Regions from separate parts of the Neobacillus sp. DZ-9 genome, predicted to be linked through region 4. Evidence: predicted binding sites of a transcription regulator. Region 4 holds the regulator's gene; each other region holds the start of a gene.
What was found. The regulator Rex, encoded in region 4, represses fermentation and respiration genes when NADH is low (regulators of the CRP and FNR family bind a similar motif). The targets are predictions, from matches to a motif close to TTGTGAAATATTTCACAA.

Region 1: the regulator Rex is predicted to act here: its motif matches at 4,851-4,868, upstream of AC59HZ_RS23505 (DoxX family membrane protein).
Region 2: the regulator Rex is predicted to act here: its motif matches at 1,602-1,619, upstream of AC59HZ_RS04260 (formate/nitrite transporter family protein).
Region 3: the regulator Rex is predicted to act here: its motif matches at 5,358-5,375, upstream of AC59HZ_RS05690 (TIGR04053 family radical SAM/SPASM domain-containing protein).

Annotation. Positions count from the first base shown of each region.
Region 1 is NZ_JCAIOL010000009.1:224,499-232,203, forward strand. It holds gene AC59HZ_RS23485 (GNAT family N-acetyltransferase) at 1-270, shown strand, start outside; SAM riboswitch class I at 348-460, shown strand; gene AC59HZ_RS23490 (homoserine dehydrogenase) at 534-1,766, shown strand; gene AC59HZ_RS23495 (glycosyltransferase) at 1,939-3,762, shown strand; gene AC59HZ_RS23500 (glycosyltransferase family 2 protein) at 3,789-4,487, shown strand; gene AC59HZ_RS23505 (DoxX family membrane protein) at 4,892-5,386, shown strand; gene AC59HZ_RS23510 (YfhD family protein) at 5,451-5,639, opposite strand; gene AC59HZ_RS23515 (YfhE family protein) at 5,751-5,885, opposite strand; gene AC59HZ_RS23520 (TIGR01777 family oxidoreductase) at 6,003-6,908, opposite strand; gene recX (recombination regulator RecX) at 6,984-7,705, shown strand, end outside.
Region 2 is NZ_JCAIOL010000001.1:809,942-817,646, reverse strand. It holds gene AC59HZ_RS04275 (hypothetical protein) at 55-240, shown strand; gene AC59HZ_RS04270 (cold-inducible protein YdjO-related protein) at 290-475, opposite strand; gene AC59HZ_RS04265 (hypothetical protein) at 561-713, shown strand; gene AC59HZ_RS04260 (formate/nitrite transporter family protein) at 741-1,583, opposite strand; gene AC59HZ_RS04255 (endonuclease MutS2) at 1,859-3,784, opposite strand; gene AC59HZ_RS04250 (SCO family protein) at 4,428-5,030, shown strand; gene AC59HZ_RS04245 (hypothetical protein) at 5,088-5,222, opposite strand; gene AC59HZ_RS04240 (ABC-F family ATP-binding cassette domain-containing protein) at 5,406-7,025, shown strand; gene AC59HZ_RS04235 (YuzL family protein) at 7,060-7,200, opposite strand; gene AC59HZ_RS04230 (YkuS family protein) at 7,302-7,544, shown strand; gene AC59HZ_RS04225 (hypothetical protein) at 7,585-7,705, opposite strand, start outside.
Region 3 is NZ_JCAIOL010000002.1:239,202-246,906, forward strand. It holds gene AC59HZ_RS05645 (CvfB family protein) at 1-604, shown strand, start outside; gene AC59HZ_RS05650 (DUF3941 domain-containing protein) at 677-808, shown strand; gene AC59HZ_RS05655 (DegV family protein) at 835-1,692, opposite strand; gene AC59HZ_RS05660 (YitT family protein) at 1,802-2,644, shown strand; gene AC59HZ_RS05665 (BsuPI-related putative proteinase inhibitor) at 2,663-3,424, shown strand; gene AC59HZ_RS05670 (DUF3813 domain-containing protein) at 3,474-3,659, opposite strand; gene AC59HZ_RS05675 (hypothetical protein) at 3,661-3,813, opposite strand; gene AC59HZ_RS05680 (Cof-type HAD-IIB family hydrolase) at 3,925-4,740, opposite strand; gene AC59HZ_RS05685 (metal-sulfur cluster assembly factor) at 4,974-5,282, shown strand; gene AC59HZ_RS05690 (TIGR04053 family radical SAM/SPASM domain-containing protein) at 5,458-6,567, shown strand; gene AC59HZ_RS05695 (Crp/Fnr family transcriptional regulator) at 6,618-7,316, opposite strand; gene moaA (GTP 3',8-cyclase MoaA) at 7,598-7,705, shown strand, end outside.
Region 4 is NZ_JCAIOL010000021.1:3,862-11,566, reverse strand. It holds gene AC59HZ_RS30000 (CPBP family intramembrane glutamic endopeptidase) at 1-287, shown strand, start outside; gene AC59HZ_RS29995 (YdiK family protein) at 284-484, shown strand; gene AC59HZ_RS29990 (MDR family MFS transporter) at 538-2,055, opposite strand; gene AC59HZ_RS29985 (cytoplasmic protein) at 2,068-2,778, opposite strand; gene AC59HZ_RS29980 (polymer-forming cytoskeletal protein) at 2,792-3,514, opposite strand; gene AC59HZ_RS29975 (YhbD family protein) at 3,527-4,150, opposite strand; gene AC59HZ_RS29970 (redox-sensing transcriptional repressor Rex) at 4,268-4,927, opposite strand; gene moaC (cyclic pyranopterin monophosphate synthase MoaC) at 4,958-5,449, opposite strand; gene AC59HZ_RS29960 (ABC-F family ATP-binding cassette domain-containing protein) at 5,623-7,539, shown strand.

The DNA of each region.
Region 1 (7,705 bases), on a different contig from region 4:
TATGTTCGCAGGGAGGTACTATCCCACCTAGGGTATAAACGTTTAGATCTAGCTTACGTTCATCCATCATGGGAAAATAACGGTGAGGCTGTCTCCGGCCTAGATTTATGCTATATGCCTACAAGCGATGAGGTACATCGTTTGCCTGCAGCGCTTGTAAAAGATTTTCTCACTACGTATTATTCAGTGCTTTCTAATAAACCGCAGGAATGGCTTTTTATGATAGAAAAAATCGATAACAAGGAAACAATTGAATTATTGCCTCTATAAAAAAACTATTGACTTTGACAGAAGATTCAGCTAATATTCATTTTATATTCTTGGAAATTTAATGAAAAATTATATATCTCTTATCCAGAGCGGCGGAGGGACATGGCCCGATGAAGCCCGGCAACCTTCAAGGTAATCCTTGAAAAGGTGCTAATTCCTGCAGGTTTTTATAAAACCTGATAGATAAGAGGAGGAATCCAAGCCCTCTTCTTATGAAGAGGGTTTTTCGTATTTTCAAACTATTTATTGAAGGGGTGCAAAAAATGACTGTTATAAAGGTGGCAATCTTAGGTTTTGGTACGGTGGGTGAGGGTGTCTACCGGACGATTGAATCACATGCTTACGACCTTGAAGCCGTTTTAGGCAAGAAAGTGGAAGTGGCTGCAATTCTAATTAAAAATAAACAGAGGGAAAGAAATATTCGTAAAAATATTTTAATAACTACAGACTTTGAAGAGATACTCAACTTGCCAAAGCTTGATATTGTAATTGAAGCCATTGTAAACAAGGAGCCGACCTTTACATTTTTGCAAAAAGCAATTGAGCGGGGCTGCCACATTATTACAGCCAATAAGGAAATGTTTGCACACCATGGAAAACAACTGAATGAGCTTGCAGAACAAAATAACGTCTCTGTGGGCTTTGAAGCCACAGTTGCCGGGGGAATCCCGGTGATTCAAACACTAAAACAACTATTAAAAATTAACCGGGTTCAACAAATTCAAGGAATATTAAATGGGACCTCGAATTTCATCCTAACCGAAATGAGAGAAAAGAAATGGTCCTTTGCCGAAGCACTGCTTCAGGCTCAAGAAAATGGTTATGCAGAAGCAGATCCAACCAATGATGTCGAAGGCTTCGATGCATTCTACAAAACAATGATTCTAAGCCGAATTGCATTTGGGGAAGAACCGAATTGGCAGGATGTTGAACGTGAAGGAATCACTTCCATCACAAGTGAATTAATTGACGCTGCCGAAAAGTTAGGATTGAGGTTTAAACATATTGCAAGTATCTCTAAGGAAGGCGGCCAAATACAGGTATCTGTTAAGCCGGCTCTTGTCGGGAAGGAGAATCCTTTTTATCATGTAGAGGGCGTCGAGAATGCTGTTAGTGTTCATTCAGATATTGTTGGCAGAATTACACTGCAAGGACCAGGAGCGGGAATGTTTCCTACCGCCAGTGCAGTTATCGAAGATTTGGTATATGTCTGCCTAAATAATCAGAAGGATAGAACATTTAAAGTTGAGGATACGACAGTTTCTGACCTGCAAAGAAGCTGCAAAGAAGAGCTTTGGTTTGTACATGCTCAGAGCAATTATTTTCAAAGCATTCCGTCTAACTTGATTGAACAAACATTCAAACAAGCCTATATAATCAGGGCGACAAAGAGGGATGTAGAGGGGCTGGCTAATCAAGATAAGGAAATTTCTTATTTCCCAATAGTGGGTGAGTATCAGGCAGCAAATGAAGACAAAGTATTGACAGCTCAATAGTAAAAAAAGAGGGCAGCAGCCCTCTTTTTTTAGTTTTTTAAGAATTTGAAAATAATCAGAAAAAATCGTTCGTAACTAGGGATAAGTTTAGACATAATCGTATGTTGAGCATATTGTGTAAAAGCTCGACCTATGGACTAGTTATTGAATACAAGGGAATGGAGGGGGCGGCATGTTAGGAAATAGCTTATATGAACTTTTGCTGACCAAGCTTATTAATTCATTCACTTATGAGTTTTGGGTGAAACCAGAAAGCGTTCATCGGATTGATAAACAATCACGCGAAAAACCTGTAAATGCAGATGGGAAAAATTATATGGTTGGACCAGGAAATGGGGAGTATTATGATGAAGCAGGAATTAGTGTTTCAGTGGGAAAAAATGGAGTAATTGTCCTTGAACATACGGAAATAAATACTTTTGCCGTGTTAGTACATGAAACAGAAATTAACGATATTACTCATATTGCCATTGTTTATGATAATAGATATCCGTATTTATACATTAATGGTGAATTTGTGAAAATTGGTGAACGAAGCCCTAAAAGGTATGTCTACCCGACAGGGATTATTGGTAGTTTGTCAGGCGGATCTTTTAAAGGAGAAATCAAAGAGATTAGGCTTTGGGACCATTGCCGGACTAATAAACAACTTAAGACTTATATGAATCAACAGATAAGTAGAAACAAAGAGGGGCTTTACGGAATTTGGCCAGATCGTCCTGTAAAAGAAACGGATGTAAGAGTGAAGCAAAAAAACACCCAAACCACCCAAAAAACTAGTAAGGCAAACAGAGAAAATAAAAAGAATCAAAATATTGAAGTCAGTATCATTATTCCATCTTATAATAAATTTCCACTCAATATATTTACCCTTTACTCACTCGAACAACAAACATTTAATCCTTCAAAAATAGAAGTAATCTTTATAGATGATGCATCTACTGACCAAACAGAAGAAAATCTTAAAGGTTATAATCCACCTTATCATTTTAAATATATCCGTAATAAAAGTAATCTTGGAAGAGCAAATGTGCGAAATTTAGGTATTCAAGCAGCAAAAGGGAGCATCCTGATTTTTCTAGATGCTGAAATGATTACAGAACCAGATTTTGTTGAAAAGCATTTTAAGTATCATCAATCTCAAAATAAGGTTATTTTGTCAGGTGTGATGCATTCTAAGAAGATTTATTCATGTATCTTTCCTGAGTTTCCTCAGGATGTAATGAACAGGATCCAAACCTTAACCAAAAATAATCCAGAGAAAAACAGAAAGCTGCAAGACTTAAAATTACCGTTGGAAAAGCCGTATCCATTAATAGAAAAAGACGATATTACCAATAAAACCTATACGGATTTAGTTTTTAAACCATTTACGTGGTTTGAGACGATAGTTAAAAATTTTGATGTGGACCTAGATGGATTTATGTTTCCATGGATGGCATTTCTTACAGGGAATGTTTCCATCCGTAAAGAGTTTATTCAACAAGCAGGTTTGTTTGATGAGGACTTTGTTCAATACGGCTACGAGGATTGGGAAATAGGGTACCGTTTATATAAACTGGATGCCAAATATATTGTGTCCAACGAATTAATAACTTACCACCAAGAACATCCTGTGGGAATAAGTAAATGGAAAGAGGCAATTCAAAACCTGGGGCTCTTTATCTTAAAGCATTATGACGTCGATGTTTTAATTCTTGGATTAGAGCTTTCAGGCATAGTAGATTTATTAACGATGAATAAGGTACTAAGCGAGTATAAGTTACTTATGCAAACCTATCCAGAGAGATTTCAAGAATTCCAAGAGAGATTTATTCGCATTCTTCAAGCAACTGTCCTATTACTTCAAATAGATATTCGTCACATTAATATCTTAGGGGCTGCAGGTTTTGGTTCAGACGAAAGAAAAGGCCTTCAAGAAGATATTAATTCCCTTAAATCCCTTGAGGAATTCACCAGTTTAACCAGCCTTTTAGAGAAAATCTTGAATTCCTAAATATTATTCTAAATTAAGGGGATGGAGTGAAGAAAGTGGTTTCCATAATAACTTGTACAATAAGAGATGAGAGTATCAATAATGTTTTCGAAAATTATCAACAGCAAACCTGGAAGGATAAAGAGCTAATTATTATCCTAAATAAGGATTCCATGGACATCGATAAATGGATCAAAAAGGCAAAGAATTATCAGTGTGTCCAGGTATATCAACTGCATGAAAAAGCAACATTAGGCGACTGCCTGAATTTTGGGATTATGAAATCAAAATATGATTTTATAGCAAAATTTGATGACGATGACTATTACGGTCCTGAATATATAAGCAGCGGGATGGAAGCTTTTAAAAATAAAAATATTTCAATAATCGGTAAAAGTTCATTATATATTTATTTTAAAAATAAAAAAGCACTGATTTATATGTCGGGTAAAGAAAATTCCTTCGTTGACACTGTTGCCGGAGCAACACTTATGTTTAGAAAGGATGTATTTCAACAGGTTCAATTTGAAAAAGTGAATCGAGCTGAGGATTACTTTTTCATTGATCAGTGTAAAGAAAAGGGGTTTCACATCTATTCTACTGATCGCCATCATTTTGCTGTAATTCGGCAAGAAGCAGAAAAGCATACCTGGAAAATTTCTGAAGAAGAGCTTATGGAATGGGGAGATATCATCACCTATACAGACGATTTTAAAGCAGTGATCGCAAAAGAGATTGATCATTGAAAGCTTGAATGTAATAAATTTAAAGCGTGGTGACATTAAATCAATAATGTCATCTTTACATAAGGAAGGTTTGTTTATTTTCCCACAGACTTATCCACATTGCGCGGATTGGTATTACGTTATTTTAAATGCTTATCCACAAAATCCACAAACGGAATGGAGGTAATAATTTATGTTGTTCACAATACCTCCAAATTTCTAATATTAAAATGTTAAAAATATGTGAAAGCCGTTGTCATTTTTTGTGGCGGAGAGTATATTAAAAGTGTAGAGAAGATAGTGAAAAGATTCACAAACTTCTGCTACAATAACAGCTAGCTGATCCACCCTTAACAATAAGGGAAATTAAAATCATTAACAAACTTGTGAAATGTTTCACAAGAAATTAATAGGAGATGATTGTGATGAGATGGTACAAAACTCCTCTTGCAGCAGTTGTATGGACAGTATTACGAGTTTGGCTTGGCTTACAATGGATTGAGGCAGGTTATCATAAATTAACAGGCGGTTTCGATGCAGGCGGTTTTCTTAAAGGAGCTCTGGCAAATGCAACAGGGGAACATCCAGCAGTGCAAGCTTGGTACGCTGATTTTTTACAACAATTCGCGATCCCAAATGTTCATATCTTTAACGTCTTGATTCCTTGGGGAGAAATGCTAGTTGGTTTAGGATTAATCGTGGGTTTAGCAACGATTCCGGCATTAATCGCTGGTGCATTTATGAACTTAAACTTTATGCTCGCGGGAACAACAAGCACTAACCCAATTCTTTATACAGCAGCGATGATTCTATTATTCGCAGGCACTGGAGCTTACTACTTCGGACTTGACCGATTTGCAGTACCTTTTATCAAAGGCAATTTCCAAAAAGTCCGTGCAAAAAATGTGCACATCAATTAGTGTTAAAACAATGAAAAATTTATATTAAAGAAGCAGGGCAAAACCTGCTTCTTTTTTTAAAGGATTATTTTCTATTTCGATTTTGGACGCGCTGGTTTGCTGCATTAGCTCGTGCCAGTGCCTCAAGATCCGCTCCATCAGCCATTTCCTTTGAAAACTCAACATCCTGTCCATCTGATTTCATGTTTTTTGGAACTTGTGGAAGTGAAGCTTTATTTTTATCTCGTGAACCATGTCCGCGTGAACGACCCATCATAAAAACCCCTTTCAAATGTTAACTCTTGAGAGGAAAGATGCTCTCCACTCTAGTTTTAACAAATTTAAAGGGGTCCATTAATGGAAAATTCTTTAAAAATTTGGTGTACTATAGCTTCGTTTTTCTGTCGGCATAACCGCCTGCACGGTCTGCCATTTTAAATTCCCGCTGATAAGATACCTCTTGCATGCTTGTAAGACTGTATTTCCCTCTATCCTTATCCTTTTTCTTCTTTTCAGCCATTTTTGCTCATTCCTTTCAACATTTTTTTGTCAATCGTCATCAAGCTATGTGGTAAAAATAAAGCACTTTATGTACTTATTTCCATTTTTACCTTATAGGAAAGGAATGATACTGATTTTAAGAAATTATATTTCGTAAGGCTTTTTGAAGATCCGGGTATTTAAATTCAAAACCTGAATCCAATAATTTATTTGGTAATACTTTTTGACCATCGACAACTAATGTACTCATTTCTCCCAAAAGTAATCGAAGGGCAAAGCTGGGAACCGGCAACCAGTGAGGGCGGTGTAATTCCAGTGCAAGTGTTTTCCCAAACTCGCTCATCGTAACCGGGTTAGGAGCCGTAAAATTAACTGCTCCTTGAATGTCCTCGTTATCAATAATAAAAGTAATTCCTTTAACTATATCTTCAATGTGAATCCACGACATCCACTGCCGGCCATGACCGATATTCCCGCCAATAAAAGCCTTATATGGAAATGAAATTTTTGGCAATGCTCCCTCATCACGGTCAAGGATTATTCCGAATCTGCAAAAAGAAGTGCGTATTCCTAATTTTGATGCAAAACTTGCCTCGTATTCCCATTGCCTGACGGTTTCAGCTAAGAAATCATTCCCGAGTTTTTGCTCTTCTTCTGTAAACACCGTGTCTAATGATGTTCCATAAATACCGACTGCACTGGCATTAATAAATGCCTTTGGTTTTCGTTCCAATTTCTTCATAATTTCTATTAGCTCTTTAACAGCCCCAAGCCGGCTGATTAATATTTTGTTTTTTCTTACTTCTGTCCACCGCCCGCTATTAATCGACTCCCCAGCAAGGTTAATAAAAATATCAGTATTCTGAAGTTCGGATATGGGGTTTGAATTTTCACTCAGCCATTGTACATATTGAATTCGGTCATCCTTAATTATGTTAGGTAACCTTCTAGTTAAAATAACGACTTTATAATTGTTTTTTAGGAATTCATCTACCAGTGCCTTCCCGACAAATCCAGTCCCGCCAGCGATTGCAATTTTCATGAAAAACACCACCTTTTGCTTTTATTTTACTATATTAAATGAAGAATATGGTAAAGTATTCTTGAGGTGAAGGAAATGGCTATTATTACGAAAATCACCACACAGCAGAAAAATCAAGATCGGTTTAATGTGTTTATGGATTACGGAAAGGGCGAGGAATTTGCCTTTAGTGTTGATAGTGATGTACTAATAAAATTTCAGCTAAAAAAAGGCATGGAAATTGATGATTTTTCTTTCATGGAAATTCAGTTCCAGGATGATATTCGTAAGGCTTATAATCTAGCGGTAAATTATTTAGCTAGGAGAATGAGGTCGTCGAAAGAAATTAGGGATTATCTTATTCAAAAAGAAGTAGATGACCCCGTCATCGAGGAAATTGTTCATAAATTAACAATTCAGAAATACATCAATGATGAGGATTATGCCTTTGCTTATGTACGAACACAGGCGAATACGACTGATAAAGGTCCTGATTTAATCAAACTGGAATTAAAGGAAAGAGGGATTGAGGAGGGAATTCGACTTCGTGCACTCGAGGAATTTCCGCGCGAGCAGCAGATTGAAAAAGCAACAAAAATGAGCGAAAAGTTCTTCCAGAAGAATTCAAAGGACTCTCAGAAAATTCAAAAGCAAAAGCTGGAGCAGTTGCTGCTTAGAAAAGGATATCCTTTTGAGGTTATTCATATTGCTGTAAATGAAACTGATGTGAATAAAGAAGTTGATGAGGAAATGGAAGCCATCAGGTTTCATGGGGAAAAAGCCCATCGGAAATACTCTCAATTCAGCGGTTTCGAATA
Region 2 (7,705 bases), on a different contig from region 4:
GTAAGCATAATCCTTTTTTAAGAAGCAAAACCTGTTCATAAGGAGTTGATTCGAATGGCGAAAAAAGAAGATTACCTCACAAATGCACCAAAAGAAAAACTCATTACTGTTAATACTGGTGCGGTTTTTCCTAACTTAAAAAATGTCCCCGGAGACTCAGTGGACGAGCATGAGGCACTTGAAGAAGCAAATACCATTATTGCAGAAGGTGAAATTGGCCAGCAAAACGAGAATCTATAATAAAGAAAGGACTGTCCGATAACAGACAGTCTTTTTAAAAACACATGTATTATATTTTAGGAAGCTCACGAATTTCCTGTGTCATCTGATTGCCACACATTGGACAAAGTAAATCGTCTGTAACAAAATCCTTTCTCATCCAGCCAATACATGAATCATCCATACAGGAATAGACTTCGGTATCCACTAAGATTGTTTCAATTTCTTCTTCTTTTGCCCGTTTACCATAAAAAATTGGAACCGCCTCCTTTTTTTATAGTATGTCCTAAAAAGTACCTTTCATTTCGAGAAAATTTTTTACTAAAGGAGAATAAAACAACATGAAATTGAACTCAAAACGATTTACGGTTGCAGGTACAGATATTGAAGAAGTAAAGAGTTTAAATGCACAGTCAGGTTTAAGCTACAATGAAGTAAAGCAGTTATTGGCCGAACAATACATCAAGAATATCAATAAAGGAATAAGAATTTAATAACGATAGCCTTCCTGAACTGGAAGGCTATGCTTTTGCCTTTTTTAAATATGAAGGTTTTACTGATTCTTTTTTCGTAAGTTTTAGCTGATTCTTTTGATTTGACGTCGTAGATAAAAACACATAGGTACCTCCTACAAAGAGCCCTCCGCCGATAATATTTCCAATGGTAACAGGAATTAAATTATGAAATGCGCCTGCAAAGGTTATGGTATCTGGATGCGGCAGGATTAAGGCAAGTGAAAACGTCACCATATTGGCCACACTATGCTCGAATCCAGAAGCAACAAAAGCAAACACCAACAGCATCATAACAGCTATTTTGCCTCCATCCCCTTTCACGTGCATAGGGATCCAAACAGCTAAACAAACAACCCAGTTACAAAGGATGGCTCGAAAAAATAACTCCATAGTTGAATATTCCATTTTATGTGCCGCTGTTTCCATTAAAAGCTGACTATTATCCAGCGTTGAAAAAATCCCGGAATACAACACTAGCAGGGCGAAAAAAACAGCACCTATGAGATTTCCGGTATAGCATGCAATCCAATTTTGGAGTGTATCCTTCCATGAAGTTTGTTTATTCAATGTACTCACTGTAAAATACATAGTATTACCAGTAAATAATTCGGAACCGCCATAAATAATTAAAACCAGGGCAATTCCAAAAAAGATGGAAGTCATCAATGATGCCACTGGTGAGTGAATATCAAAAAAACCTTCCCCCAAGCGAAATGATAACATAATGCCAAATCCAATATAAATGCCAGACAGAGCTGCTCTTATTAAATACTTAATGACCGATTCATCAAGTATTTTTTTCTTTTTTAATGCAAGACTAATCACTTGTTCCATTGGTTGAAGTTCCATGAGAAAGACTCCTCCTTATTGTGAATTAATTCACATATAATTTATATAAACATCATAAACCTCCATTTCCCTTTTGTTAATAAGTAAACCTTGAACGATATTTGACAGTTTATAAAGCGATTTCAAACAACATGCTGTTGATTTGCGGTCCGGGGAGACCACGCAGGAGTCTTCGTGCCTTCCGCTCCAATCAACATAGGTCAAAATCAACATTAGCCTTTAATATAGTCAAATGAAAAAAGCTAGAACTTTATACAAAGTCCTAGCAAAATTCGTTATTCCGTATGATCGATAATAATATTTTCCTCGTGTCTTTTCGAAAGAATTTTACTTTTTTTCCTGTTCTCTTTTGATTGAAAAATAATATCAAAGTCATAATCCTCTGGATATAGTTCATTTGCCGCTATATAAAGGGTTAGCCTTTTGTGGTTTACAGACACTTTTTCCCCTTTAATTTGAACTACATAATTCCCCTGGGAATCTGGCCCCTGATAAACGATGCCAAATTCATTAGCAGGTGAAACCTTGACATTGTCACCCTGTTGATATTTTGGAATTTCCAATTCTGTTCTGATGGATTTTTTTCGGTTCTGATATTTATTGATAATTACCTGTTTCTCAATTTCCTTAAGTTTCCATGGATCTGTTATGGCAGTTGTATAATTTTTTTCTTCCTTATAAGTTATACTATGTGCCCTTTCAATTATTTTCGGATGGATACCAAGCTTTAAAGCAATCGCAAACGCTTGGCTTTCCCCTCCCCTGCCAATATTCAGGCGATACGTTGGACTAAGTGTGTTTAGGTCAAACTCCATTGACCCATTAATAAAACCATGGTGATTTTCAGCAAATTCCTTAATTTCACTATAGTGAGTAGTTGCGAGGATGATTGCCCCTTTTTCATAAAGAGTTTCCAAAATCGCTGTGGCCAGGCCCATTCCTTCCCCTGGGTCTGTGCCTGAACCTAGTTCATCTAATAGTGCCAGGGTTTTGTTATTTGTCTCTTTAAGGATGTTAATAATATTTACGATTCTTGAACTAAAGGTGCTCAAATTTTCGGAAATGCTCTGACCGTCCCCAATATCTACTAAAATCCTTTCAAAGATACATATATTACTTCCTTCCGCTGCTGGAATATGGAGACCACATTGTACCATTAAGGTTAGGAGGCCTACAGTTTTAATGGTAACCGTTTTTCCTCCGGTATTAGGACCTGTAATCACTAATGCTTTTTGATTTTGCCCTAATCTGAACGATAATGGCACTGCCTTATCACCTAATAAAGGATGTCTTGCATCAATGATCTCAATTTCATCTAAATCATTTACTTCCACTTTGACCGCATTAATTGAACGGCAATACTTGGCTTTGGCAAATAAAACGTCATAATGCACCATGATTTCGATTGCAAAGCGGATTTGCTGCTCTTTTTCTTCGACTAATCCCGTTAAGAAATACAACACTTTTTGCACTTCTATCTCTTCATCTGCTTGCAGCCATGTCAGCTGATCCTGAAAAACGGCCATTTCTTCAGGTTCAATAAAAAGGGTGGAACCCGATGCTGATGTATCAAGCACCGTTCCTTTTATTTTATTCCGGTATTCCTTCTTAATTGGAATGACATATCTTCCATTTCGCTGACTGATTACATTTTCTTGCAAATAGGTTTTATATTTATTTGAGCGGATCAACTGCATGCTTTTTTCTTTAAGCCGTTCCTCGTGAATGGCCATTTGTTTTCTAATTTTTAGCAGTTCTTTAGTTGCATAGTCATCAACTCTTCCATTTCGGATACAGCGAATAATCTCGCTTGCTAGCTCTGGCAATTCATCGATTGCATCGACATATGCGGAAACCCTTGGTGCATAAAATTCCTTATCCTTCATGTATCTTTTCATTTTTCCGCAGCAATCCAAAAAATCATACAGCTTTGATAGTTGATCAGGCCTTAAGGCTGCTCCTTTATTCAAATTATTTACTAGCGCATCGATTCCATCCATCCCAGAAATGGGTACACTGGCACTCTTTTTTAAAATGTGAACAGCCTCGGAAACTTCATCAAGCCAGGCCTCAATTTGGTTTTTATTTGTCGATGGTGACAGCTGCAGGATTTTTTCTTTTCCTTCTTTTGTTAACGCATACTGTGCAATCGTTTCTTTTATTTGTTGAAATTCTAACGTTTGAAAAGTATGTTGATCCAATTTTATAGCCTCCCTAATAATAAATCAGTGTTAAACTTGCCTGTTGATTTGCGCTCCAGGTGCTTCGCTTTCCGCGGGCGGTTCGTGGAGCCTCCTCGGCGCTATAGCGTCTGCGGGGTCTCCCCTGTACCGTACTCCCTCAGGAGTCTCGCACCTTCCGCTCCAATCAACATTGTTTCAAAATCAACAACCAGCCTTTACAAGTAATAATAAAAAAAGCCGCAATGAACAATGTCATTGCGGCTGAAATAAACGAGTTTAAAAATACTCATTTTTTTCATACAAAATTTATCCAAAATAAAAACTGTCTACACGAGTGTACACAGCATCATTGGTAAAAGATGTATGCATATGTTTGCCCATTGTTCTTAACTTCATTCCAAACATGCATAAATAAGCCTACTCTGTTCTTTAAAAAAACAGACAAGCGCCATGGAATGAAAATATCCAATTGATTGGATTAGTTAAGAACGACACCTAACATAAAACATACTCCTTCTAATTAAAAATTTAAATTCATCTTTAGAATAAGATATTTGGAATAGATTGTCAACAAATGTTCGGCAAAATAGGTTTTTGTTCACAAATTATCCATATCATTTTTCCGTGAACTTCTTTATCCTTTTGATAGGAGGGATTCAAAATGAAAAAGATTTACCTTATTTGCGGTCTTGCGGTATTCCTTGGTATTACTGCGGGAATATCGTTTTTTCTAATACGCGATGCAAACGCTAAAATACCAGCAAATGTGACCCTAATTAACCAAAATAAAGAAAACTATAATTTTGGCAAAGATCAAACGAAATTAAAACTTGTTGAATTCATCTACACTCATTGTCCTGATATCTGCCCAACAACGACGCAAAAAATGGTGGGCTTAAAAAACGATTTAGTAAAAAGCGGTGTATTTGGAAAGGATATCGAATTTATCACCATCACAATTGACCCATATCGTGACACACCTGAAATCTTAAAAGGTTATATGAAGGGTTTTGAAATTAATAATGATGACAGTTGGCAGTTCTTAACTGGAGACAAACAAAAAATCAAAGAAGAACAGCAAAAAATAAAGCAGGTCACGGGGGCACTACAATTTCAATATAAAGACCCAGGGAATGGCCAATTCATCCATTCAACCTTTACCTATTTAGTAGATGAAAACAATAAATTTATTGAAAAATTTCCGATGGGAAAAGAATTTAATAAAAAAGAAGTATACGAAAAAATCATGGAAGAATTAAAGTAATAAAAAAAGCGGTTAATCCTGGTGGGTTTAATCGCTTTTTATTACCTATTTTCCTATTTAATTCACGGATGAAGGAAATTTTTTAATTTGCTGTAAAGATAAAAGGTAATTTGACTTTGGTTTTGTTAAACTCGCTTTTATTCCTGCTTTTTTTAATTTGTTAACGAGATCAGTAAGCTGTTTTTTTGCCATACTTATCACCTTCTTTAATACTTCTTAAACCAATTCTACAACAAATTTATGAATAAAGTGTGAAAACGGGGAAAATTTTTTAGAAAATTTTTCTTACTCATCATTTCATTCCAATAGAATTCGCCCTTCCCTTATTTTAATGATATAATTAATAGATATTTTGTTTTGGAGGATGTTTTAATTATGATTACTGTAAGTAACGTAAGTTTGAGATATGGTGACCGGAAATTATTTGAAGATGTGAATATTAAATTCACTCCAGGTAATTGCTATGGTTTAATCGGAGCGAATGGTGCCGGTAAATCTACTTTCTTGAAAATTTTATCCGGTGAGATTGAAGCACAAACTGGAACTGTTCAATTAGGCCCTAATGAACGGATGGCCGTTTTGAAACAAAACCATTTTGAATATGAAGAATTCGAAGTTTTAAAGACCGTTATTATGGGTCATACAAGACTTTACCAAGTCATGCAGGAAAAAGACGCCATTTATATGAAAGAAAACTTCTCCGATGAAGACGGCATGAAAGCGGCTGAACTTGAAGGTGAATTTGCCGAATTAAACGGATGGGAAGCCGAACCAGAGGCTGCTATTCTTTTAAAAGGACTCGGAATCGGCGAAGATCTTCATTATAAAAAAATGGCCGAGTTGACAGGGTCTGAAAAAGTTAAGGTCCTGCTTGCTCAGGCATTATTCGGCCGTCCTGATGTCTTACTTTTGGACGAGCCGACCAACCACTTGGATATCAAAGCGATTCAATGGCTGGAAGATTTCTTAATTAACTTTGAAAACACTGTTATTGTTGTATCCCATGATCGTCATTTTCTAAATAAAGTTTGTACCCATATTGCGGATTTGGACTTTAGTAAAATTCAAATCTATGTAGGGAACTATGACTTCTGGTATGAATCAAGCCAGTTAGCATCAAGAATGGCATCTGATGCCAATAAGAAGAAAGAAGAAAAAATTAAAGAACTACAAAGCTTTATTGCCCGGTTTAGTGCAAATGCCTCTAAATCGAAGCAGGCAACATCCCGTAAAAAACTCTTAGAAAAGATTACTCTGGATGATATAAGACCATCATCCCGCCGCTACCCATTCGTTGGGTTTACACCAGATCGTGAAATTGGGAATGATTTATTAAGAGTTGAAGGGTTAACAAAAACCATAGATGGTGTAAAGGTGCTTGATAATATCAGTTTCTTTATGAATAAAGGCGATAAAGTAGCACTTGTTGGCACAAACGAAATCGCTAAAACGACGCTTTTTAAAATATTAATGGGCGAAATGGAAGCGGACAGCGGCACTTTTAAGTGGGGAATCACGACATCACAAGCTTATTTTCCGAAGGATAACTCGGAGTATTTTGAAAACAGTGATTTAACCCTTGTTGATTGGCTTCGTCAATTCTCTCCAAAGGATGACAGTGAAAGCTTTTTACGTGGATTCTTAGGAAGAATGCTATTCTCTGGTGAGGAAGTCCTAAAAAAAGCAAGTGTCCTTTCTGGAGGAGAAAAGGTTCGCTGTATGCTTTCAAAAATGATGTTAAATGGGGCCAATGTCCTGCTATTAGATGAGCCGACAAACCATCTGGATTTGGAATCAATCACAGCACTTAACAATGGATTGATCAACTTTAAAGGGTCTATGCTGTTTTCTTCCCATGACCACCAGTTTATACAAACGATTGCAAATCGTATTTTTGAATTAACACCAAATGGCTTAGTTGATAAGCAAATGACTTATGATGAATACCTAGAAAACGATGAAATTCAGAAACAAGTAGCAGAAATGTATAAATAATAATTAAAGGCACCACGAATGGTGCCTTTTTCATTTACATTCTTTTCTGCTTTTTTCTTGAGGAAGGCTCTTCTCTTGAGCCTGTTTCAGTCATTGTTGTTCCTTGCCCTTCTACCTGTGGTGAGTTAAGTCCAATTGTAGATGGATCTGCTTTCCTCTTACTTCGTTTACCCACTTGAAACACCTCCCATTTTAGCTTTTGGAAGATTATCGCAACTTATGCGGAATATTTCTTTGAAACTTAGACATGATAATTTACAGGAGGAGGTGTTTAGAATGGCAAAAGTTGGAGTTGAACAATCTCTTACAAATATTTCACAGGCTCTTCGGGAAAAAGGATATGATGTTGTGGATCTAAAGCAGGAGTCAGACGCTCAAAACTGTGATTGCTGTGTCATTTCCGGCCTTGATTCTAACGTAATGGGAATGCAGGATACGACAACAAAAGCGTCTGTAATTGATGCGAACGGCTTGTCTGCTGATGAGGTATGCCAGCAAGTTGAAAGCAGACTGCAATAATTTTTTTAAAGACTAAAGGTTACAACTTTAGTCTTTTTTCTTACACTTCTTTTTTCGCCTGGATATTAACCCGCGGGCTCGTTTCCGTTGAAGCTTTTTTCAATTCTCCCGGCTTTTCTCCACTTTCTTCGTCGTTTAACGCAGGAGTAAATTCACTTCCA
Region 3 (7,705 bases), on a different contig from region 4:
TGGCGTTTTCCTTAACATTGGTCTTCAAAAGGATATCCTGCTGGGAAGAGATGATCTCCCTTCATATAGATCGGTATGGCCAAAGGTAGGAGATTTAGTCTATATCACCTTAAGAGTTACACGAAATTTCCTTTTGTATGCAAAGCTTGCAAGTGATCAGGTTATTCAATCTATATCGGCAAAAGCAACGAGAAATGATTTTAACAAAAATATACAGGGTCACATTTACCGGACAGCGAAAGTTGGAAGCTGGGTCTACACATTGGAAGGCTTCAAAGGATTTATTCATGAGTCGCAGCGAAATCAGGAGCCGCGTTTAGGTGAAAAAGTAGAAGGGCGAATCATCGATATTAAGGAAGACGGAACGATTAACGTTTCTTTACTTGCCAGAAAAGAAGAATCGCAGGACTTAGATGCGGAAAGGATTTATGAATACTTGATGAGCAGAAATGGAGCAATGCCCTACAACGATAAAAGTATGCCGGAAGATATACAAGAACGTTTTCAATTAAGTAAGGGTGCATTCAAACGGGCGCTGGGAAAGTTATTGAAAGAGGGCAGGGTATATCAGGAAGGCACCTGGACATACGCCAAGAAAGAATAATAAGTCGATTACATATCTTTTTCAAATTAACAGAAACTACAGGTGAAGTAATTTGAAAGGGGTATGGAAAAGATGCCGCATACATCAGATAATGATAAAAAAGCAAAGGATAATAATGCACTTCATCATGAAAAAAATATGATGCGCGAAAAAAACCGCCAGGCCGGGAAAAATCAATACTCGAAAACGACAGATCATAAATAAAAACAGAGCGATTCTGCTCTGTTTTTTTATGATAGTTGGTTTAAAAAGAATATGGCAATAGTACCTGCACCAGTATGAGCTCCTATAGCTGAACCTATTGAAGAAATGTAAACTTCTTTTGGATGGAATGCTTCCTCAATCATAGTTTTTACTTCTAAGGCAGTTTCTTCATTATCAGCGTGACTGATCCCGATAATTTGTTCCTGCATGTTCGAACCGCGTTCTTCCATGATCTCAATTAAACGTCGAAATACTTTTTTCTTACCTCGTAATTTTTCAATCGGAACAAGTTTTCCGTCCTCTACATTTAGTATAGGCTTAATATTCAGTAATCCACCGAGAAAGGCTGATGCTTTAGAGACTCGGCCTCCCTTTGCCAAATAATCCAAATCTTCAACAGTAAAAAGATGCTCCATATGCTGACTTCTAAACTGAACTTCTTTTAAAATGCTTTCTTTGGATGCATTTTCAGCAGCTAGTTTTGTTGCTTCCTTGACGATTAAGCCCTGTCCAAGCGAGGCACATTTCGTATCGACTATCGTTAAATTAAAATTTGGATATTTTTCTTTCACTTGGTCAAGAATCATAACAGCGGTGGAATATGTTCCTGACAATTCGGAAGAAAAGGCTATGTAAATTCCATCTTCATTATTTTCTGCCATTTGGGTAAAAATCTCCTCAAACATTAGGGGAGAGGCTTGTGATGTTTTGGGAACCGCTCCTCTTCGAATGGCATCATAAACAGTTTTTGGGTCAATCGATTTAACATCTTCATATTCCTCATCATTAATATGGACCTTCAAGGGAATTAATGTGACATTATTATCTTGGTAGAAACTTAGAGGTAAATCGCATGCGCTGTCAGCCAGTATTTTTACCTGCATGAAGCTCACCTGCTTTCAAGCTATTATATTTAGTTTCAGTTTATCGGTTTCACCTTAAAAATACAATTATCAAAATTGTAATGTGTGAACAATAAAGGAGGGCGTTGTCTTGCTTTGGCTCCAAACTCAAAAAATCATCATTGTCGTTGCAGGGGCATTTTTATATGCTTTAGGAATGAATTTGTTTCTTATACCTGCGAATATATACTCCAGTGGGGTGGCAGGTATTGCTCAGTTACTTTCAAAGGTATTAAGTGATCATACACCTATCCACGTATCGATGGGATTATTACTTTTGTTATTGAATATTCCAGTTGCAATTCTTGGATGGATGAAAGTGGGAAGGTCATTTACTGTTTACAGCTTCCTTAGTGTTGCGCTTTCATCATTATTTTTAGAGCTAATACCTGTTAAACAAGTATCGCACGATATTTTATTAAATGCCGTTTTTGGCGGTGTCATCGTAGCGGCAGGTGTTGGTATAACATTAAAATGGGGAGCTTCCACTGGAGGTCTCGATATCATAGCAATGGTTTTATCAAGATTAAAAGACAAACCAATTGGACCGTATATGTTTGTGTTAAATAGCATTATCATTGTAACGGCAGGATTTCTTTATGGTGCCGAAAAAGCTCTTTATACCCTTGTTTTCTTATACACATCAACAAGAGTAGTCGATGCTATCCATACTCGGCATGCAAAGCTTACAGCTTTTATCATTACCAAAAAAGCAGACGAAATGAAAAAAGCGATTCATGCCAAACTTGTAAGGGGTATTACCATGATTCAGGGGAAAGGTGCCTTTTCAAATGAAACTCGGGAAATCATGATGATTGTTATTACTCGCTATGAACTGTTTGATTTAGAAAGAATTATTAAGGATGTTGACCCCAAAGCTTTCACTAATATCATTCAGACAACTGCGGTATACGGATTTTTTCGAAGAGAATAAAGGAAAAAGGAGCCCAACATGCGAATTCTTTTATGTATAATCCTGCTTTTCTTTTCATTAGCAATGAATACGAATGCGAACGGGGTGAATGATTTCAATTATTCATTTTATCTTATACCAATCGCAGGCCCTGAAAATGTTTTATTTGAAATAGTCATCAAAAATGAAGGAGACATACCGCTCCATTTTGAATTTCCTACCTCGCAAATGATTGAAATAACGATTACTGACCAAGCTGGAACGGAAGTGTATGTTTATTCAAAAGGGAAGTATTTCCTTCAGGCATTTCAAACCATTGTTGTAGAGCCGCATCAAACGGTAAAAAGATATGAGAAGTGGAACTATCAATTCAAGGGTAAAAGGGTACCTTCAGGTATTTATACGGTTAATGCCTTGCTCAAGCCCGTAAGTCTTAATGATGAACCTATTAAAAATCGGGCGAAGCTATACCATAGTCAAAAGCTAAAGGTTCCTGAAGAAAACCCTGCATTTAGGTTTGTAAAAGTGTCAGGCACCAAAGGGGATTATGTTGTTACAGGAGAAGTGAGACCAGCAAACAGGGGCTTCTTTTATTCGGTTGAGGATGGCCATAAGGAGTATATAAAGGAAAAAGAGATTGGTTTAACAGGAAAGGAAGAGTGGGAGCCGTTTAAGCTTCATATTCAACTTCCAATCGATAAACTTCCTGCTAATGGTTCATTGATGTTGAATCTTTATGAACGAAAAAAAGATGGAAATATTATTAACCAATACCTAATAATTTTAGAAATTACACAATAAGAAAAGCGGAAGCTCAAAATGGGGAGCTTCCGCTTTTCTTATTTTTAATTTAAGTAATCTGTTCAAGCTCTTGTTGCATTTGTTGGAGCTGTGCTTGTTCTGCAACAGTCGAATTGGCGAATGCTGAACTTAGGGCGTTCTTGGCTTTCGCTACTGCAGAGTCAACATCAGCAGGGCTGGCAGACTTCGCCATTTCAACAAATCTCCTTGCTTCCTGGAACAGTAGGTTTCCCATCCTATGCTCCTCCAATCGAGGAATCGTGCACATTGGCCAATTTCTGAGCTTCCGCTTCAGCGTAGGTCATGTGATAAGGAATACGTTCGGCATGTTTGCTGACGGTATCCTTTCCTTGCTGGACAAAGCGTTTTGATTTGTTTCGTTTACCCATTCGAATCCCTCCAATATGCTCATAGCCCAAATTGAAGCAGCAATGCTGCCTCATAAAATAGTATGCACAAATCCAGATTCGTTCATTTAGGTAAACAATGGTGAATTGCGATTAAACTTTTAAATTTAACAAATTTGCCAAATATTGTGCAACTCCATCCTCTTCATTTGAAAGGGTAACATCATTGGCAATATTCTTTACTTTATCAATTGCATTTCCCATCGCAATCCCGTGACCAGCATATTCAAGCATTTCTAGGTCATTATCTTCATCCCCAAAAGCAATAATTCGTTCTGAAGGGATACCAAAGTAATCGGCAGCCTTTTTCAATCCAACAGCTTTACTTAAACCTACCTTAATGATTTCTATTACGTGCCATGGTGCTGCCCAACTCCGATGATCAACAACTTCAGCATGAACTGCTGATAAATGGTCACGTATCGTTTTTAATTGATCTTCTTCAGTATGAATCAGCAAACTAGTAGGGGAATCCTGTAAATAATTTGCTAAATCTCCTGTTGTTATTTTTGGATTTCCAAAGTTAAAAATATCGATAAGCTTTTCATCATGGTAATGGAAGTAAACATCATCCATTACTTCAGCGATTATATTATGAAAATGAAAGCTTCTGCAGGCTTCAACAATTTCCTTAGCCACTTTGACATCCAACGGTTCATGGTAAAAGCCCCATTTTGGATTTCGCGGATGATGCATAAATGCGCCATTAAAATTTACTATTGGTGTGTCTAATTCGAGCTCCTGATAATACATTTCGCTGGAGCGAAAGGGTCTGCCTGTAGCGATCATCACGATATGACCTTCCGCTCTCGCTTTTTTTAGGGTGTCCTTTGTTTTTTCAGATATTGTTTTATCATCCTTTAATAATGTCCCATCCAAATCTAATGCGATTAAATGTTTTTCTGCCATATGGACTCCTTTTATTTAGGAAATATTTTATTTCCATGATACACTACGGCTATGGAAATTTTTATTTCTATAGTTTCTATGTTAACAATTTTATATCTAAAGTGTAAAAAAATTCACATTAAAAGGATTAAAAAAACTTTATACTTACTAAGAGGAATGAAAAGCAAAGGTAATGTGGTTTAAAATTAGCTTTTGTTATAATAAAAACAAAAATAAATAGGAGTGAGGAAAAAATGAATGAAGATTTAAAAGAAAATATAATGGGTGCTTTAGAATTAGTAATAGACCCTGAGTTAGGTGTAGATATTGTTAATTTAGGATTAGTTTATAATACTGAAATGGATGAAGAAGGGAATCTAACTGTTACAATGACTCTTACGACTATGGGCTGCCCGCTTGCAGGCACCATTGTTGACCAAGTGAAACGAGCATTAGCGGATATCCCTGAAATTAAAGATGTTGACGTAAATATTGTCTGGAATCCACCATGGAACAAAGAGATGATGTCACGTTATGCAAAAATTGCGCTTGGAATTAGATAAGTTACCTTAAAAACAGCAGAGATTTCTGCTGTTTTTTTTTGTACTTTCACAAAACAGACATATAAAATGGCCAGGTTGTGAGATAGTTCACTTTTTTACCCTATAAACACCTTTATAATACAAAGTAATAAAGGCTATTTGATTTTGAAATAGCTGTTATTAGGAGGCGTTTCATATGGCTTTTAGCCGAGATTTTAATAAAGACCCTTTTATTGTTATTTGGGAGCTTACACGTGCATGTCAATTAAAATGCCTGCATTGTCGCGCAGAAGCACAGTATAGACGTGACCCTCGTGAATTATCCTTCGAAGAAGGCAAAAACCTTATTGATCAAATATATGAAATGAATAATCCAATGCTCGTATTTACAGGCGGGGACCCTTTGATGCGGGAAGATGTCTTTGATATTGCTAAATATGCTGTAGAAAAAGGAGTTCGTGTTTCGATGACTCCAAGTGCTACACCGAATGTGACAAAAGAAGCAATTGAAAAGGCAAAAGAGGTTGGTCTATCCCGCTGGGCCTTCAGTATTGATGGACCGACTGCTGAAGTCCATGATCATTTTCGCGGAACTTCGGGGTCGTTTGATTTAACAATGGAAAGAATTAAATACTTACACGAGCTTGAAATCCCGATTCAGATTAATACGGTAATTTCTAGGTACAATATTAACTACCTTGATGATATGGCCAAAATGGTGGAAGATTTAGGATGCGTATTGTGGAGTGTCTTTTTCCTAGTTCCGACGGGAAGAGGACAGGAATCCGATATGATTTCTCCTGTTGAACATGAAAAAGTATTTAGATGGCTATATGAACTAAGCAAACGAGTTACTTTTGATATTAAAACAACTGCTGCACAGCATTACCGCCGCGTTGTTATACAGCAAAAAATGCGTGAAGCAAAGGAACAGACAGCTGAAATCAATTATTTAAGTGCTTTAACAGAACAGGGATTAACAGGTTCGATTGATGGGCTCGGCCGTGCTCCAAAGGGAGTAAATGATGGTAACGGTTTTGTGTTCATTTCCCATATTGGAGATGTATATCCTAGTGGTCTTCTTCCGGTAAAAGCAGGAAATGTTCGCGAGCAGCCATTAGCGGAAATTTACCGGGAATCACCTATTTTCAAATCTTTAAGAAATCCCGATGAATTTAAGGGGAAATGTGGAGTCTGCGAATTTCGGCATGTTTGCGGTGGCTCAAGGTCAAGAGCCTATGCTATGACGGGCGATTACCTTGAAAGTGAACCATTCTGTGTTTACATTCCAAAAGCAATACGGTAAAAACAGACACAATTAAGTCCATTAAAAAAGGATGGGAGAAATCTCCCATCTTACTCAATATTGCAATAAACAGTTGAACAATTTTCGCAGCCGATTTCATCCTTTAAATATTGTAAATCTAAGATTGTTATTTTTCCTTTTTTTACAGAGATGATATTTTCTTTCTTTAAATCACTAAGAATTCGGTTTGTGCTTTCACGGGAAGTGCCGCAGAAATTAGCAAGTTCTTGATTGGTTAATGGCAAGTCAATTAAAATTTCATTGCCTTTTTCGACTCCATAGCTATTTGTCATTCGAATTAAGGTTGAAAAAAGTGCTCCGCGTTTTCCATTAAGGACGAGGTCGCGAAATTTTGTCTGTGTTTTTCGAAAATGATCACTCATCCATTTCATAAATTCATAGGCGAGCTTACTGTTTAGGAAAATTTCACTTTCGATTACGTCTTTTTTAATTGCGACAATTTCGCCTTCTTCAAGAACCTTGGCACTCAATAGATACTTTGGACTATCGGTAAAAAGAGTCAATTCACCACAAATATCATTTTCTCCACAAATTCTTAAGGAAAGCTCTCGCCCGTCAGAAGTAATTTTACTGATTTGAATCTTGCCAGAAACAATCACGTAAAGTTCTTCAGCTATCATACCCTCCTGAAATATATAACTATCCCGTTCACTCTTGAATCTCCGGTCCCCCAATTTAAGTAATTCCTTTATTTCAATAGAATGTGTTGGTTTCATTTGTGCTAACATAGGATATCACCTCTTATCATATTTTTATAATAAATGTCAATTTTGGATTCGTTAGTAACATTTTATCTCAAGATCAGCCAATAATATTAAGTAAACAATGACAATATAGTGAAAACTTATACGAAATTTTTTTATATATACAATTATTTCATCCATGTTTAACATCTGGTAAAATAATATTTAAAAGTATATTGATAGTGAATAAAGTAACAGTCTTTTTAGTAAAACACTGATACACTTATGATAATTCTTGCTTTTTTTAAATAATGGAGTTGATGCAAATGGAAAAAACCATTATTAAAGATAAATTGAATCGACCACTACGTGACTTACGTATCTCTGTGATTGACAGGTGTAATTTTCGCTGCCAATACTGTATGCCTGCTGAT
Region 4 (7,705 bases):
TTTTTGGTGCCCTTCATAAGCGATTTAATTTCTTTATCTCAGCAATTATCAGCTCGGTTATTTTTGCAGCAGCCCATATGGAGTTTCAGCATATCTTACTTTATGCTGCTATGGGATTTACCTTTGCTTTTCTTTATGTCAAAACAAAACGCATCATCGTGCCGATCTTTGCACATGTCACGATGAATACCTTAGTTGTCCTCGTTCAGTCTGTTTACCGGGAGGATATCGAAAGACTGATGCGGGAGGCTGAGGCGGTTCAAAACTTTATCGGAGGCTTTCTATGAGACGCTCACCCTTGTTTTCCGGAATGATTTACTTTTTACTCGGCGGTTTATTTACTTACTTCGCCGTTGATGAGGTGCAAACAAGTGGCTGGGGGTTTTTCAGCTACCTGCTCGTTATCTTAGCCACCTTTGACTTCGGCTCCGGTCTAAAAATGATCACCCTCCACTTCAAATATAAAAACAAAGTGGATAAATGATGAAAGGTGTCAGGCACCATGTGATAAATTCACAATGGTGCCTGACACCTTTTTTATTTGGAAATCCCTTGTTGTTTATCGAACACCATTCGTTCTTTGCCTAAGATAAAGATGAAGAGGAAGGCGATGCCTGCCGGAACGAGTGCCCATGTAAAAGTATGAACAATGGAGCTGGAAAGGGCATCGGTGATTTTATCAAGAATCTGCGGCGGAATGTTCTTTCTTGCCTCTTCCGATAATAATGCTCGGGAATCGCCAAATGCGCCGCCCTTAGGCATCGGCCCCATTCCAGAAAACGCCTTTTCTAATCCCTCTTTAAAGTCGCTCCTTTGAATCGTTCCAAAAATCGTAATCCCAATGGTCATCCCTAGGGAGCGGATAAAGTTGCTGGTTGAGGTAGCGGAGCCCCTTTGATCCATCCCGAATGGATGAATCGCAGCCATGCTTAAAACGGAAAAAGAGAATCCTACTCCTAAACCAATGACAATCATATAAAGGGTCAAGATAGCCCTGCTTGTTTCCGGCGTAATGGTGCTTAGCAGGATAAACCCGCCTATCAAGATGACACCTGAAATAAACATAATGTTCCGATAGCTCATTTTCGTCGTTAAAAAGCCGCCAACCTGCGCCGTCACAACGGAACCAAGCATCATCGGCAATAAAATAAGCCCTGAATTTGTCGCGCTTCCGCCGTATACCCCTTGCACAAAAATAGGGATATAAACGGTTCCCGCCATAAAGGCGGCCCCGTAAAACAAGCCAACTAGTGTACTACCAGCGAACAGCTGGTTTTTAAACATCGCAAACGAAATAATCGGATCCTTCACTTTTGTTTCGACAAACAAAAAGATCAAAAATAGAACCCCGAAGCATGTGAATAAGCTAATGATCGTCGAAGAACCCCAATCATACTTTTGTCCCCCTAATTCAAGGGCAAACATTAAACAAACTACCGCGCCAATTAACGTCACAGCTCCCCACCAGTCAATCGACTGCTTCTGGTGAATCGGCGATTCCTTGTAAGAAATAACGATAAAAATCAATGATAAAATACCAAGTGGGAGATTAATATAGAAAATCCAATGCCAGCTGATATGGTCGGTAATATACGCCCCTAACAGCGGCCCAAAGATACTTGAAAGCCCAAAAACTGCCCCGAACAAACCGCCCATTTTCCCGCGTTTTTCGGGTGGAAATAAATCGAACATAATCGTAAAGGCAATAGGGACGAGCGCACCGCCGCCTACCCCTTGAATCGCGCGGTAAATACTTAATTGTGTGATCGTTTCAGCTGTTCCGCAAAGGGCTGAGCCGGCCATAAACAATATCAATCCAAAAATAAAGAACCTTTTTCGACCATACATATCCGATAATTTTCCAAAAATCGGCATCCCGGCCATTTCCGCGACCATATAGGCGGAAACTACCCAGACGAAGCTTTCCAGCCCGCCAAGATCACCGACTATCGTTCCCATCGCCGTGACGACAATCGTGTTATCCATCGAGGCCATCAATATCCCTAATAATAGTCCCGCGACAACCAAACCTAATTTACTCTCTTTTGCTACCATCCGATTTCTCCTTTATATCTTTGTCTTTGTTTTTATCGTTGCATGTGAATCCTGGCTTAGACTCTCTCGATATTCTACCAAGCCTATTTGGCAGCCCTGGCCAATTTTCACCTGATTGCCCCTAACAATATCTGCCGTTGTATTTTCGAGAAAAATGTCATCTCCTTCAATTACTTTCACTTTAAGCGTCCCAACCTCTTTTCCGAAGGGAAGAAGAGAGTTCTTTTTCTTTTTGACGGTTATTTTTCCCCCGCCAATTTCCTCCGCAGTGCTTTCACCGAAGCGCAGCCCTACCTTAATCGTATCCGCAGTTAATAATCCCTTGATTTCAAAACCGCCGCTCGAATCGAAAGTTTCATATTCCACATCACCATTAACTACGATGCTTCCTTTAATCGTTGCTTGATCGCCGAAAAGTCTCTCGCCCACTTCGAGCAGCCCATAGATTTTTATTTTTTTCAATTGCGCCCGGCTGCCGACTGCCATCGTTCCCATGATTAGCGTTTCTTCTGCTTCGATATTTCCTTTAACCTCTGCCTCCCCCAAAATTTTTACTGAACCAGTTTTAACATTTTCGACCGCTTCACTCGTTCCATATACATTAAAAGAGGAACATTCCACATCATTTACAATCGTCCCTTCGCCTCTAATGCTGATTTTATCGTAACGGCCGCCAGGGTAACTTCCTGAACCATTGATAATCAAGTTTGCGTCTTTTTTCATTTCCCTTCCCCCCTTATGCCTTTCTGATATCATTCACGACAGCATTTTTATCCTGTGAAAATTCGTCTGTGTACTCAACCACACCAATCTGACAGTTCGGTCCTATTCTGACCTGATTGCCCCGCACCACTTTGGCAATCGTATTTTCCAGGTCAATTTTGTCCCCTTCAATTAACTCCGTTTCTAGTTGCACTTTGAAAATTGGCTTTAATAAAGCGCCAATGAACGACCCTTTATGCTGCCTTACTGTTATTGTTTGCCCGCCTATCTCTTTTGCTTTGCATTCCCCATAAATCTTTATATCAACTTGATCTGCGTTTAGGAGCCCGCCTATCGTGAAGCGGTATTCTCCTTTAAAATACTCAGCCTCGCAGTCCCCCCCAACTGAAAGCATGCCTCGAAGTTTAATCTCCTCACATTTTACGCTCCCGCCCACCGAAGCTTTCCCAGAAACCCTTAAATTTTTCACATTCAGGTTCTGCTCAAATTTCGCAGTCCCGTCAACGGTCAACTTTTGACTCTCGAATGTTCCTTTAAACTTGGCATTCCCGTTCACTTTGGCCATATCTGCTGTAACATTTCCATTGACCGTCCCTAAGCCATTACATTCAAATTCATGACATTCCACATCATTGTTGATCGTCCCTCTACCATTCAATGTAACTAGGTTAAATTGTCCGCCGTTTGAAGAACCTAAGCCATTAATGGCCAAATCTCCTCTATTTTTCAATTCCATAAGGATTCTCCTTTATAATAATTTCGACTTAATTTCTTCTAAACAGGTCATTAAGGAAACCTGCACGACAATCTTCGTTCCCCTCTCAAAACGGATCTCTTCCGCATTACTCAGTAAGAGACACGATGACACACCTAGTTTGCGGGTAATCAGGAGTTCACAGCTTTTTTGCTTAATCAGCGCGACATTGTCCTTTAGCACCTGAAGCAGCATTTTCCCTTCATCCAAATTGATCTCCCCTGACTGCAACAGCTTCTCTAAAACATAAACTTCAAGCATTCTGGAAAAGTTAAAATTTGGGCTGCCTTGCTCATTTTCTAGGTAAAAATTCATTACTGCATTTGAAACAATGTTACGTTTTATTAATTCATCCTTATCTAACTGCAAATCGCTTAGGCTAGGAGAAAACATGTCTGCTAGTTCATCTAACGATAAATCTTCCTTCATCGTTTGAATTTTATTGATTCTTTCTAGGATTTTTTCCTTTGGAAAGAAGGTTTCCTGGCCGGTAAACGTGGATTTCCTTACAAACCATTCCTCCGGTATGAGGTCTTTTCGCTTCCATCTATACAGCTGTCCATAGGATATTCCCGCCAGCTCTAATAATTCCTTTTTCGAAATTAACTCCTCGCTCATGATTAAAACCCCTTTCTGTATATTAATGTAACATAACACTGTTACGTTGTAAAGATTCAAATAATTTGTCCTAAAAAAAGGGCCTTCCGCAAAATCTTGCGAAAAGCCCTTAACATTTTATTCCTCGATCTCATCTGATGGATTTGGATAATGCTTTAAAAAGTAAACCAGAGATTGCAGCTCGACAGCTAAATCAATGTGATGAACACGAATCGAGGAAGGAACATTTAATCTTGCCGGTGTGAAATTTAATATCCCTTTCACATTTGCCTTTGCAAGCCGGTCTGTAATCATTTGGGCGACCTGTGCAGGTACGGTTAAAATCGCCACTGATATTTGATGTTCGGTGATGACTCTCTCCAGCTCATCCAAATGATAAACCGGTACCTCGCGAATCGTCGTTCCCATTTTTCCAGGATCGACATCAAAAGCACATTCAATTTTCGTATTATTATTTTTCAAAAAATTATAGTTTAAAAAGGCTGTACCAAGGTTCCCCACCCCAATTAAGGCAACCTTTGTCAGTTCATCCTGGTCCAATGTTTTGCGGAAGAAGGTTAATAAGTAATTCACATTGTATCCATAGCCTTTTTTCCCTAAGGCTCCAAAATAGGAAAAATCCCTTCGGATTGTCGCCGAATCAACCTTAACCGCTTCACTTAATTCTGCTGATGAAACTCTTTGCTTGCCGGAAGAATGCAGGTTTTTTAAAAATCGATAATAAAGGGGCAGCCGTTTAGCTGTCGCCTGTGGTATTTTCATCGTTTCGTTACTCATAATCTCCCACACCCCATATAAATAGTTTTGTTAAACTAGTTCTGTTCTCTTATAATCTCCATTTTTACCGCCCGTTTTCTCTACTAAATAGGTCGGTCCGATGACCATGCCTTTATCAACAGCTTTACACATATCATAAACAGTTAATGCACAGGCAGACGCTGCTGTTAACGCTTCCATTTCTACACCTGTATTTCCTTTTGTTTTAACAGAAGCAGCTATATATAATTGATAGTTATCTCCGGCCTGTTCCCAAGAGAAAGAGATATTCACTCCCGTTAATGGAATAGGATGGCACATTGGAATGAGATCCCATGTCTTTTTCGCGGCCATCACGGCGGCAACCTGCGCTACAGCTAAGACATCGCCTTTTTTCATTTCATGATTCGTTATTTTTTCAAAAATTTCTCTGCTGACTGTAATGCTTGAATGAGCCAGAGCTGTGCGCGCCGTTTCTGGTTTATCACTGACGTCAACCATCTTTGCTCTGCCTTCTTCATTAAAATGAGTGAATTCTGCCATATAAACAATCCTCCGATTAAATCATACACTATTTTTCTTTTTATGTCTGTGAAACTTTGAACTATCGGTACATTTTTTTGTCCATTAGGTATTCTCATCTAGCGAACTGACATGCTTTATTGCCGGACCATTGGGAATACGGTAAACTATTGAGTAGTATAGAGGTGAATTTTATGATTTTATTACAGGTTAATCAACTACAAAAATATTATGGTGCTGACCTAATTTTATCGAATATAAAGCTGGAATTACAATCAAGAGACCGCGTTGCTCTTGTTGGCCGCAATGGTGCGGGCAAATCGACGTTACTGAAAATCATTGCCGGTCATCTGTCACATGATGGCGGGGAAATTATTAAACCGAAAGATGTGACCATCGGATATTTGGCACAGAATACGGGATTAGAATCCAATTTGTCTATCTGGGAAGAAATGCTGACTGTTTTTGAGGAACTTCGTCAGATGGAGAGATCGCTTCGCACGCTTGAAGAACAAATGGCTGATCCTACAATTTTCGAAGACTCAAGCCGGTACGAAAGAATTTTAAAAGAGTATGACGGGCTTCAAGTGAAATTTAAAGAGCAGGGCGGCTACCAATTCGAGGCGGATATTCGCTCTGTGCTTCATGGATTAAATTTTCATGATTCTAATGTGATGATTGCCAGTTTAAGCGGCGGTCAAAAAACCCGGCTTGCTTTAGGGAAACTGCTATTAACCAAACCTGACATTTTAATCTTGGACGAGCCGACCAACCACTTGGATATCGATACTCTCTCATGGCTGGAGCAATATCTCCAGGGTTATAATGGTGCAATATTAATTGTCTCCCACGACCGCTATTTTTTAGATAAAGTCGTCACGCAGGTGTATGAGGTTTCCCGGAAGCAGATTCAGCGGTTTACGGGCAATTACAGCTCATATCTAGATCAGAAAGCGGCTAATTATGAGCGTGACATGAAACTTTTTGAAAAGCAGCAGCAAGAAATTGCGAACCTCCAAGACTTTATTCAGCGTAATTTAGCCCGTGCCTCAACAACCAAACGAGCGCAAAGCCGGCGGAAAAAGCTTGAGAAAATGGAGGTCATGGATCGTCCATTAGGGGATGAAAAGTCTGCTTCGTTCTCATTTGAAATTGAGCGGCAGAGTGGTAATGATGTTCTTATGGTAGATTCGCTTGCCGTTGGATACGACAGTGATGTGATTTCTGAGCGGATTTCTTTTCGGGCCTTTAAAGGTGAAAGTATAGCTCTTGTTGGTCCAAATGGAATCGGCAAATCAACGCTCTTAAAAACGATCATTAAAAAGCTGCCAGCATTGGACGGGACGATTCACTACGGGACAAACCTCTCAATTGGCTACTATGACCAGGAGCAGGCGGAGTTAAAATCAAACAAACGTGTCCTTAATGAATTATGGGATGATTACCCGTCGAAAAATGAAAAAGAAATTCGGACGGTGCTAGGCAATTTCTTATTTTCCGGTGATGACGTACTGAAAACGGTCTCGACATTAAGCGGGGGTGAGAAGGCGCGGCTTGCCCTCGCGAAACTGATGCTCGAGAAAGCGAATGTTTTAATCTTGGACGAGCCAACAAACCATCTTGACTTAGATAGTAAAGAAATTCTTGAGAATGCCTTAATCGATTACCCTGGCACGATTTTGTTTGTATCGCACGACCGCTATTTCATTAATCGCATCGCAACAAAGGTGTTGGAGTTAAGCCGTGAGGGCAGCTGTGAATATCTTGGGGATTATGATTATTATTTAGAAAAAAAGCTGGAACAGGAAGAACTGGCTGCATTAGCCCTTGCCGATTCTGTTAAAAAGGTTCAGATTGATACTTCAGAAAAAAATAGTTATCAACAGGACAAAGAAAGCAAAAAACTAGAGCGGCAACGTAAACGGAAATTAGAAGAGATTGAATTAAGGATTGCTGAGCTTGAAGAGGAAATTCAGGATTGTGAAGAGCTGTTATGTAAGCCGGATATTTTTCAGAATCACGAAAAGGTTTTGGAAATTAACATAAAAAGTGAAAAAGCCAAGACTGAGCTCGAGCAATTGATGGAAGAATGGGCGGAGCTGGCGGAATAAATATAAAGCGAATGTTAGTAAAAGTAAAAACCGGGCTGAAATAAGTCCGGTCTTTTTTTATTTTATCAACAACCCATTTTCAAATCACGCTTTTTCCACAACCTTATGCACAATTCAAATGGTATATTTGCAAATAATGACTTCAGTTTTCCACATTATCCACAAA